2 regions of the Mesorhizobium sp. M0408 genome follow, and region 1 is predicted to be linked to the other one. Evidence: riboswitches for the same ligand, from Rfam matches in the RefSeq annotation. Region 1 holds a riboswitch; the other holds the start of a gene.
The links. Region 1 has a riboswitch for cobalamin ahead of NKI67_RS06665 (DUF1636 family protein). Riboswitches for the same ligand answer to the same signal wherever they lie in the genome.

Region 1 (4,208 bases):
CGCGACACCGAACCTCTCCGAGTCATAGCGCGGCATCGACGTATGGATCATCTCGACGGCGCAGCAAGCGAGACCGAAGGTCATGAACATCAACGAGCCGCTGCGCGCCCAGGTGATCAGCGCCTCGGTCGAGGTGACGAGAAAGCCCTTGTCGGCGAGCTCGTTGTTGATCTCCAGGAAGAATGGATCGTCGGACCCGACCGGCCTGCCGGTGTTGGGATCGATGAGGCCCTTGGGCTTCGGCGCGACGAGCGTGCCGGAACTGTCGTTCAATCCCATTCCAGCGCTCCTTTTTTCCATTCATAGGCAAAGCCGATGGTCAGCACCGCCAAAAACACCATCATCGACCAGAAACCGAGCATGCCGATCTGGCTGAACGACACCGCCCACGGAAACAGGAAGGCCACCTCCAGATCGAAGATGATGAACAGGATCGACACCAGGTAGAAGCGGATGTCGAATTTCATGCGGGCGTCATCGAACGAGTTGAAGCCGCACTCATAGGCCGAAAGCTTTTCCGGATCGGGGTTGCGATAGGCCACCAGGAAGGGTGCGGCGAGCAGCGCCAGCCCGACGATCAGCGCCACGCCGATGAACAGGACGATGGGCAGGTACGAACCTAAAAGTGCGTTCATGCTGCAGTTTCCGTTGGCGGCCAATCCACTCTGATTACAGCACCGGACCCACTTGCGGAAGCGTGACAGTTTAACCACTGAACCGTTTTAAGGAGGCTCTATGCTGCAACGCGGCGAGGGTTAGCGCAGCGCTTTCGGCGAAGCAAGTCAAACCTTGTTCAAATCGCGGTGCTGGACGGCATATCCGGGAAAACTGGTCCGATCCGCTCCTGTTTGATTTCCTTCACTTTTTACTCCACTTTTCTCTCCTGACATCAATGCCGCCAAAACCCTGTTAGCATGGCACGGAATCGCAGGTCATTTTCTCTGTCTAAAATCGTCCGGATGCCGCCTTCATGAAGGAAAAAATCTCGCTTGCCATGGCCCGCCGCATTGCGCTCGCGGCACAGGGATTCAATGACCCGCGCCCCACCGGCACGCCTGACCGCCGGCATCTGGCCCGCGTGCTTGCCCGTACCGGCCTGCTGCAGATCGATTCCGTCAGCGCCGTGGTGCGCGCCCACTATATGCCGCTCTATTCGCGGCTTGGCCCCTACAAGCTGGCGCTGCTCGACGACGCCGCCGTAACGCGCAAGCGCATGGTCTTCGAATATTGGGCGCACGAAGCCTCCTTCTTGCCGGTCGAGACCTATCCGCTGATGCGCTGGCGCATGCAGCGGGCCGAGTGCGGCGACGAAATGTACAGCGGACTGGCCAAATGGGGCCGCGAGCACGCCGCCTATATCGAAGACATCTATCGCGAGGTCGCCGAACGAGGCCCGATCGCGGCGTCGGCTTTCGAAGGCCAGAAGGGTTCGGGCGGCTGGTGGGGCTGGAGCCATGCCAAGCACGCCTTCGAATGGCTGTTCTGGGCCGGCCGCATCACCACGGCGCATCGCCGCGGCTTCGAACGGTTCTACGATCTGCCGGAGCGCGTATTGCCGCCGGCGGTACTCGCGCTACCGGTTCCCCGTCCCGAGGATGCTCACCGCGAATTGCTGCGCATCTCGGCCCGCGCCCACGGCATCGCCACGGCAGGAGACCTGCGCGACTATTTCCGCCTCTCGCCCGCCGACATCAAGGGCCGCATCGAGGAGTTGGTCGAGGCCGGCGACCTGTTGCCGGTGAGCGTCGAAGGCTGGAACAAAACAGCCTATCTCCACAAGGACGCCCGTTTGCCGCGCAAGATCGAGGCGCGCGCCTTGCTCGCGCCGTTCGATCCTGTCGTCTTCGAACGATCGCGCACCGAGCGGTTGTTCGACTTCCACTACCGCATCGAGATCTACACGCCGGCCGAAAAGCGCCAGTATGGCTATTACGTGCTGCCGTTCCTGTTCGGCGACAGCATCGTCGGGCGCGTCGACCTCAGGGCCGACCGCCCGGCCGGCGTCTTGCGCGTCCATGCCGCCTATGCGGAGCCCGGCGCCTCGCTGCAAACCGCAGCCGAGCTTTTCGAAGAATTGAAGCAGATGCAGGGCTGGCTCGGCCTGGAACGCATCGAGGTGACCGCTGCCGGCGACCTCGGCCGGCCGCTCGCGGATATCGCCGCGTCATAGACGTGCGTTGACACGACTGCCTCCACAAGCCTAAATCCGTTCCAGACGGTCCCCTGCCCGCAACGGCAGGGGCCAAGAGGGAATGCGGTGCGAAATCTCGATTTCAAATCCGCGGCTGTCCCCGCAACTGTAAGCGACGAGCCTCGGCCGAAAACCACTGGGATATTCCCGGGAAGGCGGCACCCAGGCGATGACCCGCGAGCCAGGAGACCTGCCGTCTAGGACATAAGAATCCGATCGCCTGGCGGGTTTTCCGGGCAAGGAGCCTGATTTGGAACACGACAGCAGTTTTCCGGCTGAGACAGCGGATTTATTGTCCGGCCATGGTGATTCCCCGGCCGGCGTTACCGTCATCGTCTGCTCGTCCTGCCGTGACGAGACCGGTTCGGACGCTCATCCGCGCGCCGGCGAACTGCTCGCAGAGGACACGCGCCGCGCCGCTTCCAGCGAAAACATCAAAATCCGCACCGTCGAATGCCTCGGCAATTGCAAGCGCCGGCTCAGCGCGGCCATGCTGCGCGACGGCTGCTGGAGTTACGTCTTCGGTGATCTGACCACGACCAGCGGCGCCGATCTCGTCACCGGGGCAAAGCTGTTCGCCACCTCGACGGATGGGCTCATTCCATGGCGCGGCCGTCCCGATTGCCTGAAGCGCGGCCTGGTTGCCCGCATCCCTCCCCTTGACCTTTTGAAGGACCTGACATGACCGCTGCCTCCCTTTCGCGCGTTCCCTGCACCGTGGTCACCGGCTTTCTCGGCGCCGGCAAGACGACGCTGATCCGCCATTTGCTCGAAAACGCCAAAGGCAAGCGCCTAGCCATCATCGTCAACGAGTTCGGCGACATCGGCATTGACGGCGAGATCCTGAAGGGCTGCGCCATCGACACCTGCCCCGAGGAAAACATCGTCGAGCTGGCCAATGGTTGCATCTGCTGCACCGTCGCCGATGATTTCGTCCCGGCGCTGGACCAGATCCTGTCGCTGACGCCGAGGGTCGACCACATCCTGATCGAGACATCCGGCCTCGCTTTACCCAAGCCGCTGGTCCAGGCCTTCCAGTGGCCGTCGGTGAAAAGCCGCGTGACGGTGGACGGCGTCATTGCCGTGGTCGACGGACCGGCGCTGGCTGATGGCCGCGTAGCCAACGACATGGACGCCCTGCAGGCCCAGCGCGCGCAGGACGAGACGCTCGACCATGACGATCCGGTCGAGGAAGTGTTCGAAGACCAGCTCGCCTGCGCCGACCTGATCATCCTGTCGAAGAGCGACCTGATGGACGCAGCCGGCTCGGCCCGTGCCAATGCCGTCATCGGCAAGCACGTTGCGCGGGCGGTGAAGATCGTACCGACTTCGCAAGGCAAGGTCGACCCGTCGGTGCTGCTCGGCCTCGGCCTCGCCGTCGAGGACGACATCGAGAACCGCAAGACCCACCACGACGACGAGCTCGACCACGAACATGACGATTTTGACTCGTTCGTCATCGACATCGCGTCTGTGTCCAACCCGGACGAGCTCGCACAACGGGTCGCCACGGCGGCGGAGGAAGAAAACGTGTTGCGCGTCAAGGGTTTCGTCGAAGTCGGCGGCAAGCCGATGCGGCTCCTGCTGCAGGCCGTCGGTCCGCGCGTCAACCACTATTACGACCGCGCCTGGACCGCTGAAGACGACCGCCGCTCGCGCCTGGTCGTCATCGGCCTGAAAGGGCTGAACCGCCCCGCCATCGAGCGTATCCTCGCCGGCTGACCCCAGGTACGAGCCGCGATGCACATCCTCACCACCACATCCGCCTCGCTCGACGATCTCGCCGAGCCCGTCGATCTCAGGCAAACGCCTGCGGATGTCGTGGCGCTGTCCTTCACCGACAGCGACCTGGCCGGGCTGGCGGCGGCGTGGAAGGCAGATGCGCACCGCCTGCCGTCGATGCGGCTCGCCGCCTTGCGCGACCTGCGCCATCCGATGTCCGTCGACCTGTGGATCGACAGCGTCGCCCGCCACGCCAAGGTCATTCTGGTCCGCATCCTCGGCGGCTATGACTGGT
Region 2 (4,208 bases), on a different contig from region 1:
CGATGAACCGAGCCGAGAAGTCCTTTACGAACTGATCGAGAACAGCGCACTTGGCATGCTGATAACCCATGGCCGGAGCGGTCTCGACGCCAATCACATCCCCTTCGAACTCGACACGTCACAGGGAGAAAACGGTACCCTTTACTCCTGCGCGATTAATACACGTGCCGAAGGAAAATGCACATTCTCGCTCGAGTGAATTATTTCAAAGGATGTGATCGCGTTTTGGCACATTCACGGCCGACGTGCGGCAGCCGGGGACTCACCACATGGTGAGCAACCAGGAAACCCTCCGGCCTACACTTTCTCCCGGAGCGCACGTGCTGCATCGACCATGTTCATGAGGGCAGGGCGGACCTCCTCCCATTTGCGTGTTTTGAGGCCACAGTCGGGGTTTACCCACAGTTGGGAATCCGACAGTCGCTCGCGGGCAAGCATGACGAGATCCGAAATCTCCCCGACTTCCGGGACACGTGGTGAGTGAATGTCGTAGACTCCGGGCCCGATTTCGTTCGGATATTTGGAACTCGTGAAGGCGTCCAGCAGTTCCATTTTCGAGCGCGACGTCTCAATCGAAATTACATCCGCATCCATTTCGGCGATCGCGTCGATGATCTCGTTGAACTCCGAATAGCACATGTGGGTATGGATTTGAGTCGTGTCCTTTACACCCGTTGAGGCGATCCGGAAGCATTCGACAGCCCAGTCGAGATAGTCTTTCCAGTCAGATTGGCGCAGTGGCAATCCTTCGCGAAACGCGGCCTCATCGATCTGGATCATCCTTGCGCCGGACCATTCGAGATCCGTCACTTCGTCGCGGATGGCAAGCGCGATCTGGCGGCATGCCTCGGAGCGGGGTACGTCGTCGCGAACAAAAGACCAGTTGAGAATGGTCACTGGGCCTGTGAGCATTCCCTTCACAGGGTATTCCGTAAGCGACTGGGCGAATTGCCACCAGCGCAGCGTCATCGGATTGGGCCTCGATACGTCGCCGAAGATGATGGGGGGGCGCACGTAACGCGACCCATAGCTCTGCACCCAGGCATGCTGGGTGAAGGCGAAGCCGGACAGCTGCTCGCCGAAATGCTGTACCATGTCGTTTCGTTCGAACTCACCGTGCACCAGCACGTCCAGCCCGATCTCTTCCTGCCAGCGAATTGCAGCCTCGATCTCCTTCTTCAGGAAGGTCTCGTAGTCGACATAGCTCAGCTGGCCCTTCGCATGAGCGGCCCGCGCCCTGCGTACCTGCGGCGTCTGCGGGAAGGATCCGATGGTCGTCGTCGGGAACGGCGGCAGCCCGAGCGTGCCGGCCTGGACTCTGGAGCGCTCGGCAAAAGCGCTCTCTCGTCGCTTCATGCTGTCGTCAATGCTGGCGATCCGCCCCTCAACAAGCGGGTCATGGATCTTCGTGGATGTCACGCGGGTGGCGGCAGCCTCGGCAGACGCTTTCAACGCGCCTGCCACCGCATCCCTGCCTTGGGACAGGGCCCGGGCCAGCAACACCAACTCGTCGGTCTTCTGGGCCGCGAAGGCGAGCCACGACCTGATGTCCGCGTCGAGTTCCGTCTCCATGCGCAGGTCAATCGGCACATGCAGCATCGAGCAAGAAGGCGCGATCTCGACGCGGTCCAAGGGCCAGCCGGCGACGATCGGTTTGATGCGGTCGAGAATGGCGGGCAGGTTCGCACGCCAGACGTTGCGGCCATCGATCAAGCCAAGCGAGAGCACCAGATCCTTCGGTGCGAGCCGACCCACCGTTTCCAGCTGCTGGGGAGCGCGCACGAGATCAATATGCAGCCCGGCCAGGGGCAGAGAAACCGCGGTTTCGAGATTGTCTCCCAGCGGCCCGAAATAGGTAGCCAGCATGATCTTCAGCTCGGGCGCGGCTTTCGACAGCTGGCCACAGGCGAATTCGAACGCAGCTCGTTCGTTCGGGTTCAGATCGAGGACAAGCGCTGGCTCATCGATCTGCACCCAGTCGGCTCCCGACAGCTTCAGCCTCTGCAGGAGTTGCTCGTAGACGGGCAGCAGCCGCGGCAGGAGCGCGATGGGATCGAATCCCTCGGCAGGCGATTTCGCCAGCTTGAGGAAGGTGACCGGTCCAAGGATGACTGGGCGTGTGTGAATGCCGAGGGCTTTAGCCTCGAGGAAGTAATCAACCGGCTTCGTCGACGAAAGAGCGAACGTTTGATCATCGTTTAGTTCCGGCACAATGTAGTGATAGTTGGTGTCAAACCACTTGGTCATTTCCATCGCGGTTACACCAGGCCGATGAGCCGCATGCTGGTGACCACCGTGCCCACAATCCTCCGTCTGACCTTGGTTGCCGCGCGCCATAGCGAAGTAGATGTCGAGTGGGACCTCGCCGCCATTCCAGGCGTAACGAGACGGAAGGGCGCCGACCATGGCTGCGGTGTCGAGCACATGGTCGTAAAGCGAGAAGTCGTTCGACGGGATTTTCGACACGCCGCGATCGTGCTGCTCTTCCCAGCTAGCGGCACGGAGCGCCTTCGCCGTCGTGAGAAGGTCGGCGGCGGAAGATTTTCCGGACCAGTAGCTTTCAAGCGCGAACTTCAGTTCTCGCCGACGACCGAAGCGCGGCACGCCGAGCGTTGCTACAGGAATTTGCTGAGAGACAGTCATGCCATACCCCGATGGTTGGGGCGTCGGTGACAAGGAAGGCGCTAGCAGGCCGGCAGGAACGCCAGGCTGCAGCGGCCACCGAGACACCCCGCCCGTGGACGTAATTTGCCGTGGCAGGTCTCCTGGCTCGCGGGGTCATAGCCTCTACCCGTCTTCCCAAGGCTATTCGCCTCAGTGACATGAGTGGGGTTGGCTTGCCGCTAACAGTTGCGGGGGCAGCGCCGGCATCGCACCGGCTTCCCTCTTAGCTCCGCTGCGGCAGCGCCGTACGGAGAACCACGACACGGGAGACAATCACAGCAGTTCGCTTCTTTGTCAACGCCGCATAAAGAAATGTTTATGTCGTTATGTTAAATTTCCGTTGGCATGTCCCCAAAGGTCGCCTCGAAAGCGAAAACTGTGGAAGCCTTGAGCGGCCGGTAAATCAAAGCAATGACGCACAGCGGTCCAGGAGGATAGGAGTTCGTCGGCTGCCGGCGGCAAACATACCGGCAAGTGCCGTGGTGCTGCTTCCCTCATCATGCGAACGCCACCTCGGCGTCGAACTTCGGCTCCGAAGGTTCCGACCGCTTCTTTGGTGATCTGCTCGCGACCACATTCGACTCAATGGCGAGGCTGTTGCCCATGTGGAAGGTGTTGGCCGTGATGCCCTCGGTGACACACAACACAACGATTTCGAGGGGAGCACCCGAGGCCCGGCGCAGCGGCGTGTTGCGGAGGATCGAGGCCGACGTCTCGAATGCTTGTTCGCAGCCCACCGGCTCAAGGTAACCCGGCTCAAACCACCGGGCCAGCTCAAGTCCTGTCCAAATGAGGCCTGAGCGGCAAATCGTCGTGCACGCGCACGGTTTGGCGTTCGATCTTGTGATGCGTCTTGGGCGGGCAATCGCCACGGTGCAGCGCTTCCAGGCGCGCAACGATTTCGGCGTCATCCTGGGTCTGCCTGTTGTTGTGGCGAACATACTCGACCCAGGTTGGCACATGATAGCACTCGGTCCATAGTTCGGGCTTTTCCAGGTCACGCAGCAACGCCCATTGTCTGGCGCCATCTCGCAGCCGGGCTTTTCGCCACGATGTCATCACACTGAGAAATTCTGGGACATCTCTCTGATCGATACGATAATCGACCATCACCATGATCGGACCGCTTCGTGGCCGAAGGTCAAGTTGCAGCGTCGGTTCGCTGAACTTGTTGGTCGGATCCAGATTGAGCGTTTCGAAATCCGGCTGACGCAGAACGATCCCAATCAGTCCACCAATCAGAAGAACCACGCTGGCGACGAGGAAGGCTCCCGAAACACCTTGGACATCCGCCAGTTCGCCCCAAAGCCAGCTTCCCGCCGCCATGCCGCCGTATGTGGCCGTCTGATAGAGAGACAGGGCGCGTCCAACCACCCACCGCGGCGCCGAAAGCTGCACTGTGACGTTAAACAGCGAGAATGATTGAATCCAGGCCGCACCGGCCGGCATGAGGAGGAGACAGCTCAGCCAAACGTGCTCACTCCATGCCAGAAAGAAGCAGCTGATCGCCAGTATAAAGAACGCACCGCGAATGACCCATTCGT

Region 2: linked by a shared signal. The riboswitch ahead of metE (5-methyltetrahydropteroyltriglutamate--homocysteine S-methyltransferase) and the one ahead of NKI67_RS06665 (DUF1636 family protein) in region 1 are both predicted to bind cobalamin.

What each region holds. Positions count from the first base shown of each region.
Region 1 covers NZ_JAMYRO010000004.1:225,276-229,483, forward strand. The annotation lists gene NKI67_RS06650 (NuoB/complex I 20 kDa subunit family protein) at 1-279, opposite strand, end outside; gene NKI67_RS06655 (NADH-quinone oxidoreductase subunit A) at 270-635, opposite strand; gene NKI67_RS06660 (winged helix-turn-helix domain-containing protein) at 971-2,170, shown strand; cobalamin riboswitch at 2,200-2,403, shown strand; gene NKI67_RS06665 (DUF1636 family protein) at 2,442-2,876, shown strand; gene cobW (cobalamin biosynthesis protein CobW) at 2,873-3,913, shown strand; gene NKI67_RS06675 (cobaltochelatase subunit CobN) at 3,932-4,208, shown strand, end outside.
Region 2 covers NZ_JAMYRO010000037.1:25,458-29,665, forward strand. The annotation lists gene NKI67_RS29515 (FMN-binding negative transcriptional regulator) at 1-199, shown strand, start outside; gene metE (5-methyltetrahydropteroyltriglutamate--homocysteine S-methyltransferase) at 298-2,643, opposite strand; cobalamin riboswitch at 2,739-2,939, opposite strand; gene NKI67_RS29525 (hypothetical protein) at 3,162-3,401, opposite strand; gene NKI67_RS29530 (MFS transporter) at 3,439-4,208, opposite strand, start outside.